Regions from separate parts of the Exiguobacterium acetylicum genome, predicted to be linked through region 1. Evidence: riboswitches for the same ligand, from Rfam matches in the RefSeq annotation. Region 1 holds a riboswitch; the other holds the start of a gene.
The links. Region 1 has a riboswitch for lysine ahead of K7G97_RS02755 (aspartate kinase). Riboswitches for the same ligand answer to the same signal wherever they lie in the genome.
Positions count from the first base shown of each region.

Region 2: another riboswitch for lysine. It lies ahead of K7G97_RS16160 (Na+/H+ antiporter NhaC family protein); the one in region 1 lies ahead of K7G97_RS02755 (aspartate kinase).

Region 1 covers NZ_CP082333.1:525,565-529,982, reverse strand. Annotated here, with positions in the region: gene dapA (4-hydroxy-tetrahydrodipicolinate synthase) at 1-22, opposite strand, end outside; gene K7G97_RS02760 (aspartate-semialdehyde dehydrogenase) at 40-1,032, opposite strand; gene K7G97_RS02755 (aspartate kinase) at 1,046-2,245, opposite strand; lysine riboswitch at 2,358-2,535, opposite strand; gene argH (argininosuccinate lyase) at 2,606-3,976, opposite strand; gene K7G97_RS02745 (argininosuccinate synthase) at 3,973-4,418, opposite strand, start outside.
Region 2 covers NZ_CP082333.1:3,133,357-3,137,774, forward strand. Annotated here, with positions in the region: gene K7G97_RS16145 (methyltransferase) at 1-68, opposite strand, end outside; gene K7G97_RS16150 (heme oxygenase) at 158-478, shown strand; gene K7G97_RS16155 (uracil-DNA glycosylase family protein) at 604-1,341, shown strand; lysine riboswitch at 1,434-1,612, shown strand; gene K7G97_RS16160 (Na+/H+ antiporter NhaC family protein) at 1,724-3,307, shown strand; gene htpG (molecular chaperone HtpG) at 3,372-4,418, opposite strand, start outside.

The DNA of each region.
Region 1 (4,418 bases):
CTGTACCTGCTCCTTTGAACATGAAGAACTCCTCCTTTTTTATGAATGAATCGACTGTTCGATTGCTTGGCGTGCGACTTGTACGGCGTTTGACGCGGCACCTTTTCGAATATTGTCGGCTACACACCAAAGATGGAACGTATTCGCGAGACTATCATCTTGTCGAATTCGTCCGACATAGACATCGTCCGTCCCACTCGCGTCAAGTGGCATCGGATAGCGCGTATTCGCGACATCATCGACGAGGACGACGCCCGGTGCGTTTTCAAGTGCTTCACGGATCGCTGCAACCGTCGTCGGTTGTGTAAACGTGACGTTGATCGCAACCGAGTGAGAATTCGTGACTGGAACCCGGACACATGTCGCACTGACTGGTAATGCTGGAAGATTGAAGATTTTCCGTGTTTCATCAATCATCTTCTGCTCTTCTTTCGTATAGCCGTTCTCAAGGAACACATCGATATGCGGCAAGATGTTATCGTGAATCGGATGCGGATAATTGACGGGCTCTTCTCCGCGTGCCCCGCGTGCCAAATCCTCGATTCCTTTTTGACCTGAACCCGATACGGCCTGATACGTTGTATAGTTGATCCGTTCGAATCCCAGTGACTGGAGCGGTGCTAAGGCGACGACGGATTGAATCGTCGAACAGTTCGGATTTGCGATCAAGCGGTCTGTCGCCTGAATCGCTTGTGGATTGACTTCTGGCACGACGAGTGGAATCGTCTCCTGCATTCGGAAAGCACTTGAATTATCAACGACGAGTGTTCCGTTTTCGGCTAGTAACGGGGCATATTGCTCACTGATCGTTCCGCCTGCTGCGAACAACGCGACATCGATCCCGTCTTCCGTGATGTTTGGCGTCAGCGCTTGGATCGTAATATCTTCTCCCTTGAACTGTACCGTGTTCCCTGCTGAACGAGCAGAAGCGTAAGCGGACAGGCGGCTGACCGGGAAGTCCAGTTCTGCGAGTACTTGTAACATTTTTTGACCGACGGCGCCGGTTGCTCCGATGACGGCTACATGATACATGCTGTTTTCCTCCTTATAACTCGAACGCGTTTGCAATCGCTGCAACCGTCCGTTCAATGTCTGCTTGTGCAATCGTGTACGAGATGCTGATTTCTGATGTCGTGACTTGATAGAACGGGATGTTCTCCGCTCGGAAGATTGCGAACAATTTCGAAGCGACACCTGTTGCATCCCGCATCCCGATGCCGACGACAGATAACTTCGCGTGCTGATTGTGGCGGTCGACCTTGACTGTCGTGAAGCGATCCATGATGTCTTTCAATGCTTCATCGAGGAACTCTTCCTCATCGAGTGGACATGAGAACGATAAGAAGATGTCACTGTCGAACGTCGTTTGACTGATCATGTCGATGTTGACGTGGCGATTGGATAACAGTTCGAAGATATCGGCTACTGCTGCGTTCGTTTGCGGTACGTGTTTGATTGATACCGTCAAGACGTTCTTCGTCACACTGACACTCGTGACCGCTTTTTGTTCCATTGTTTCCGTCGCTTCCATGATCCATGTTCCCCTTTTCGATTCAAGTGTTTTCCCGACGAAGATGTGTACGCCGTATTTTTTTCCTAGTTCGACACTCCGCATTTCCATGACCTTCGACCCGAGGGCGCTCATCTCCATCATCTCATCATATGAGATGTGCGGAATCGGTTGAGCAGCAGCATGGATTCGTGGATCAGCCGTATAGACACCGTCGACATCCGTGTAGATTTCACACCGTTTATCAAGGACTGCCGCAAGGGCAACAGCCGTTGTATCCGATCCACCACGTCCGAGCGTCGTGACATCACCGAGTTCGTTGACACCTTGGAATCCAGCGACGATGACGACATCGTACGTTTCGAGTTTTTGTCGTAATAGATTTCCATCAATCTGTTTGATCTTACTTTTCGTATGCAATCCCATCGTACTGATTCCCGCTTGAGCGCCTGTTTGCGATAACGCTTTGACGCCGAGTGAGTTGAGGGCAATGCTGAGTAATGAAATCGTCTGTTCTTCTCCGATGGCAAGCAGACGATCGAGTTCTCGGCGCTCGGGGCGATCCGTGATGGCTTGCGCCTGAGCAATCAAAGAATCTGTCATCTTGCCCATCGCTGAAACGACGACGACAAGTTTTTCACCTTCGGCTGCGCGACTCTTCAAATAATTCGCAATAGACTGAATCTGTTCGACAGTCGCAACCGAGCTTCCACCAAATTTAAGTACAGTTGTCACAATCCTATCTCCTTTGTCCCGATACAGAAAAAAACGACGGGCCGGTAGGAGCGTTCCTACGGCCCGTCGTTATCACGATCGGACAAACGAAGACAAAGTCATTCGTTCTTTTACGTAAGATAGCGCTCCGAAACATCGGTTTCGGCAGTACAACGGATCTTAACCGTTGTACCAGCAAATGAGAAGAAGCATCTTCTCGTTCACTTCGGCGGACTTCCCCTTTCACATCATTCGGCATGCTTGCCTTCAAGAATGATGCTACTCATGTCATCCGCGCCTCTATCTGTCGGTTGTTAGTTACAGTTATAGCAGACATCTTTTGTTAAATCCAGTCATTTGACTGATTTTTTTCAAAATCCGTCAATTCGCAAGATGCTGTTTCGCGAGTTCGAGTTGCTCCGACACGGCAGCAAACCCTGTCCCGCCGTAGCTAGTCCGGCGTGCTACTGCTTGAACCGGATCGAGGAGCGGATAGACGTCTTCTGTGATATCAGGATGGAACGTTTGATACGTCTCGAGGTTCAAATCCTTCAGGAAACAACCGTTTTGCACACAGTAAAGGACGGCTTTGCCGACGATTTCATGCGCTTCACGGAACGGTATGCCTTTCGTCACAAGGTAGTCAGCGAGTTCCGTTGCATTCGAGAAGTCTTGCATTGTCGCCTTCTTGAGCGCTTCGGTCTTAAACGTCGCAGATTCAATCATTCCGGTGAAGATTTGAACGGATTGGAGAACGGTATCTGCCGTATCGAAGACCCCTTCCTTATCCTCTTGCATGTCTTTGTTGTAAGCGAGTGGTAATGCCTTCATCGTCGTCAAGAAGCCCATCAGATTGCCGTAGACGCGCCCCGTTTTCCCACGAATCAATTCAGCGAAATCAGGATTTTTCTTCTGTGGCATCATGCTCGACCCTGTCGAGAAAGCATCAGACAACTCGATGAAGCCAAATTCTTGCGATGCCCAGATGATGATTTCTTCACAAAAACGCGAGAGATGCATCATGACGGTCGAGGCGATCCCGAGGTATTCGATGACGAAATCGCGGTCGGAGACAGCGTCGAGACTGTTCGGATAGATTGACTCAAAACCGAGCAACTCGGCAGAACGGAAACGATCGATTGGGAATGTCGTCCCCGCGAGCGCGCCTGCCCCGAGCGGTGATTTCCGGATCCGCTTTTGATTATCCGTCAACCGTTCGACATCACGTTCGAACATCCAGAAATAAGCGAGCAAGTGATGCGCAAGCGAGATCGGTTGTGCCCGTTGCAAATGCGTATAACCTGGCATGACTGTCTCGATATGTTGCTCAGCTTGTTCCGTGATGACCGATTGAAGCTCGCGTAATGCTGTCGTCAACGCTTCGACATGCTGCTCCATCCATAGATGTAAATCCGTTGCGACTTGATCGTTTCGGCTCCGTGCCGTATGCAGTTTCCCTGCGACTGGACCGATCTGTTCTGTCAACAAACGCTCGAGGTTCATATGAATGTCCTCATCCGCTAACGTGTATGAATGGTCTGCTAACGTCGTTTCCAGTTGCTTCAGTCCTTGCTCGATTTGTGTCCACTCGTCTTGAGCGAGTATTCCTTGTTCAAATAGCATCTGCGCGTGTGCGAGACTCCCTTTTAAATCGACGCTCGCTAATTTTTGATCGAACGTGATCGATGCTCCGAAGGCTTCCGCTTGAGCGGAAGCACTTTCCGTAAAACGTCCACCCCAGAGTTTGGTCATTTCGTGACACCCGCCTGACGATGTACGCTCGCATGCGTCGAAACGGCAAGTCCGTGTAATTTGATGAAGCCTTTTGCTGCTTCATGATCGAACGCGTCTTCTTTCGTGTACGTCGCAAGTTTCTCATCATAGAGCGAGACAGCGGACTGACGACCTGTCACGGTTGCGTTTCCTTTGAACAGTTTAACGCGAACTTCTCCTGTGACGTCCTGTTGTGTCGCCGTCAAGAATGCTTTTAAGCCTTTCGTCAATGGTGCATGGAAGAGACCGTTATAGATCGTTTCTGCGTATTGTTTGCTGAGAAGTGGTTTGAAATGTGCGACGTCCTTCGTCAATGTAATCGTCTCGAGTGCAGCGTGCGCTTTGAGTAACACCGTTGCGCCTGGGCACTCATAGACTTCCCGCGATTTGATACCGACGAGACGGTTCTCGACGTGGTCGA
Region 2 (4,418 bases), 600 kb from region 1:
ACACCATAGAGGTGTTGCATCTCAATAGTCTCAATTCGTAATCGTTGATCATATTCCTGTTCATTCATCGTCTTTTGTTCCTTCTTTCCGGCATTCTTTCCCTCATCGTACTATACTGAAGAAGTACGTTACTCGTTTTTTGAAAGGGGATTTTATGATGATCGTCGTTACGAACCGGATTAAAGTCAAAAAAGGGATGGCTGCAGCTCTCGCTCCTCGTTTTACGCGTCCAAGTGGACTCGATACGATGGACGGATTCATCCGCGTCGAGGTCTTATTGACGCAAAATATCGAAGAACACGATGAAATGAACGTCAACATGTACTGGGAAGATATGAAGAGTTTTCAAGCATGGCGGGAGAGTGACGATTTTAAAGCGTCACATAGTCGACCTGCGAGTAGTGAAGCTGGAGAATCGCCAATGCTCGGCAGCGAGATTCTGACATATGAAGTCGCTTCGGTCAAAGAACGCGCATGATGCACGAAAAGGACTCGTCTCGAGTCCTTTTTTTATATACCTTTACAAAAATAGTGAAAGGGTCGAATTGTCTCAAATGGTATTATTTGTTATCATAGTGCCATTACTGAGAGAGAGGGTCCTTCATGAATTCATTAACTATATTTGAACAAGCCATTCGTAGCTTACCTGACGATCGTACGTTACGACGCGATGAATTATGGACGGACGATTTTTTATTGCAACAGGAGAACGAACTGACCGTCTATTACTCTCCGATTGGCGAATACGTCAATACTGAAGCAAAAGTCGTTATTATCGGGATCACACCAGGTTTTGAACAGATGCGAATCGCTTTCGAAGAAGCGACGGATGCCCTCCATCATGGTGTTACATTAGAAGAGACGGCACGCCTCGTCAAATATACAGCAAGCTTTGCCGGAACGATGCGACGTAACCTCGTCCAGATGCTCGATACACTTGAACTTCCAGCATTGCTCGGAATCGAGACGACGGCTAGCTTATTTCATCAACATCAGAAATTATTGCATCCAACGTCACTGTTAAAGCAACCCGTCTTTTATCGCGAAAAGAATTACTCGGGTCATCAACCGAAGATCAATCGTAGCCCTTTATTAAGGCACTACGCGGAAGAACACTTCGTCGCTGAAATCAATCAGTTACAAAAACCAGCATTATTGATTCCACTCGGTCGGGTCGTCGAGACGCAAGTCCGTGGATTGATTCATGATGGACGAATCGAACAGCATCAGCTTCTTTCCGGCTTCCCCCACCCATCTGGCGCAAACGGTCATCGAAAAAAACAATTCGAGGAAAACCAAGCCTATTTGATGAAACAGCTCATTCAACATTTTGCTGAATAAACAACTTTGTCTTAAATTATCAGAATATATGGTTGAATCGCTTCTAAAATACATGATAAAGTGTCCATAAGAACAGAATATGACTATTCTATCGATGAGGTAGAGGCGCGATTTCAATCAGTACTTGGTCCGAGGATGACAACGAAGACGACTACAGGAAAGGTGACATCGCCGAAATGACAGTATGTGTCGAGCATATCGTCGTTGGTCGATTCGGGAAACACCCGATCGATTGCCATACATAACAATTGTATGGAGCACTCCAATTCGGCTAAGAAAGACGCATCCAGCGAGGGTGTCGGCTTTGTTGCCGGTGCCCTTGCTTTTTTTGTGTCGCGGGGTCTCATCTTTAAGCTATTTATTAAAGAGGAGGATATTTTTCATGGTCAACTATTCAGATTCCATCATTGCCCTTGTACCTGCTTTACTAGCTATCTTATTAGCCATCTTTACCCGAAAGGTCGTTCTTTCGTTAGGTGTCGGCATTCTCGTCGGTGCCCTGTTACTTCACCGTTTTAACCCGATCGATACGGTAACCTATCTCGGCAAGAATATCTTTAGCCTCTTTTGGGCGGACGGTGCCTTGAACGAGTGGAACGTCTTATTACTTGTTTTCTTGTTATTGCTCGGCGTCCTTTCCACATTGATTCAGACATCAGGTGGCGCTCGCGCTTTCGGTGAATGGGCTTCTACGCACGTCAAGACAGCGCGTGGTGCACGCTTAGTTGCCTTCGGACTCGGTATCCTAATTTTCATCGATGATTATTTCAATAGTCTCGCTGTCGGCAACGTCAGTCGTCCGTTAACGGATCGCCGTGGTGTCTCACGTGCGAAGCTTGCCTATTTGATCGACTCAACAGCTGCACCTGTTTGTGTCATCAGTCCGCTTTCGAGTTGGGGTGCCTTCATCATCTCCATCATCGCTGGTATCCTAACGACGCACTCGATTACGGATTACTCAGCGTTTAGTGCCTTCATGATGATCGTTCCGATGAACTTCTATGCGATTTTCGCGTTACTTTTAACACTTTACATCGCTTACTCTGGCGTCTCTGTTGGACCGATGAAACAACATGAACGCCGTGCCGCGAATGGTGAACTTTTTGATGCGTCAAAAGGAACACCGATGGGGATGGCAAAAGAGGTCAACGAACATACGAACGGAAAAGTCCGAGATCTCGTCGTTCCGATTGTCGTGCTCGTCATTGCTACGATCAGTGCGTTACTCGGAACAGGTGCTCAGGCACTTGCTGCCGACAATCGCCCGTTTACTTTAATTGGAGCATTTGAGGCAACAGACGTCACACGCTCACTCGTCGCAGGTGTCGTCATTAGTTTAATCGTTGCTTTCCTGATGCTGATCGGACGGAAAATTCCGGGCCGCGATTACCGGGCAAGCATCGTTGCTGGTATGCGTTCGATGTGGCCAGCAGTCTTGATTCTGTTATTCGCTTGGACGATCATTGCTGTCATCGGTGATATGAAAACCGGTGACTATCTCGCGAGCTTCGTTAGCAACTCGATTTCTGCGTCGTACTTGCCGTTCTTATTATTCTTGATTGCCGGCTTGATGGCATTCTCGACAGGAACAAGTTGGGGCACATTCGGGATCATGTTGCCAATCGGTGCGGATCTCGTCATGGCTGTCGATGCCTCACTCTTGTTACCGACGCTTGCTGCTGTTCTTGCTGGATCTGTCTTCGGTGACCATTGTTCACCGATTTCCGATACGACGATCCTCAGTTCGACAGGGGCTGGATCCCATCATATCGATCACGTTACGACACAATTACCGTATGCGCTAGTCGGTGCCGTCACTGCGGCAGTCGGTTATTTAGTCATCGGTTTCACGGAGTCTTCGGTCTTCGGTTTCATCGGAGCTCTTGTCACATTCGTACTCTTCGTCGTCGTCTTGAACGTTCTCTCGAAAAAAGGCGAAACCGCTTCGGATTTACAAACGGATTGATGAAACACTTTACGAAAAAGGCATTGGATGCACGCATCCAATGCCTTTTTTATATCTATTCGTTTCACACCATCAATAAACACACATCATTCGCGAACGCTACTGGATCCTCGAGTGGGAGTCCTTCGACAAGCAATGCTTGTTGATACATCAGTTTTGTATAGCGCTCAAATTTTGAACGATCGTTTTGATACGCTGTTTCAAGAGACTCGAACACTGCGTGTGACGGATTCAATTCAAGAATCTTGACCGCTTCTACCCCTTCATTATTCGGCATCGCCTTCAGAATTTTCTCCATCTCAATCGAGATGGCGCCGTCCGTCGCAAAGCAGACAGGATGCGATTTTAGACGTGTTGAGGCTTTGACTTCCTTGACTTGCCCACTAAGCACTTCCTGCATGGCTTGGAACATCTCTGCTTGTGCGTCCGTCGTCTCCGCTTCTTCTGCTTCAATCCCTAAATCGCTGCTCGTGACCGACTTGAACGTCTTCTCGTTGTACATCACAAGCATCTGGATCGCGAACTCATCGATCTCTTCCGTGAAGTACAAGATATCATACCCTGTATCACGAACGAGCTCGGATTGTGGTAATTTATCCAGACGATTCGTACTCTCACCAGCAGCGTAATAGATATGTGCCTGATCTTCCGGCATCGCTGCGACGTATTCGGCGAGTGTGATCAACTTCTTCTCCTTCGCTGAGTAGAAGAGGACCAGGTCCTGCACCTGTTCTTTATGCATGCCATAATCATTATACATACCGAACTTCAGCTGGCGTCCGAACGCTTGATAGAACGTTTCGTACTTCGTGCGATCCTCGCGCAGGAGGGCTTCGAGTTGTGTCTTGATCTTACTTTGGATATTTTTCGCGATCAGCTTCAATTGACGATCGTGCTGCAGTAACTCACGCGAGATGTTGAGCGATAAGTCTTCCGAGTCAACCATTCCTTTGACGAAACTGAAATGATCCGGCAACAAGTCGCTGCATTTTTCCATGATCAAGACACCGTTGGCATAGAGTTCAAGACCCTTTTCAAATTCCTTCGAATAATAATCGTACGGTGCCTGCTCTGGAATGAATAAGATCGATTGATAACGAACAGCGCCGTC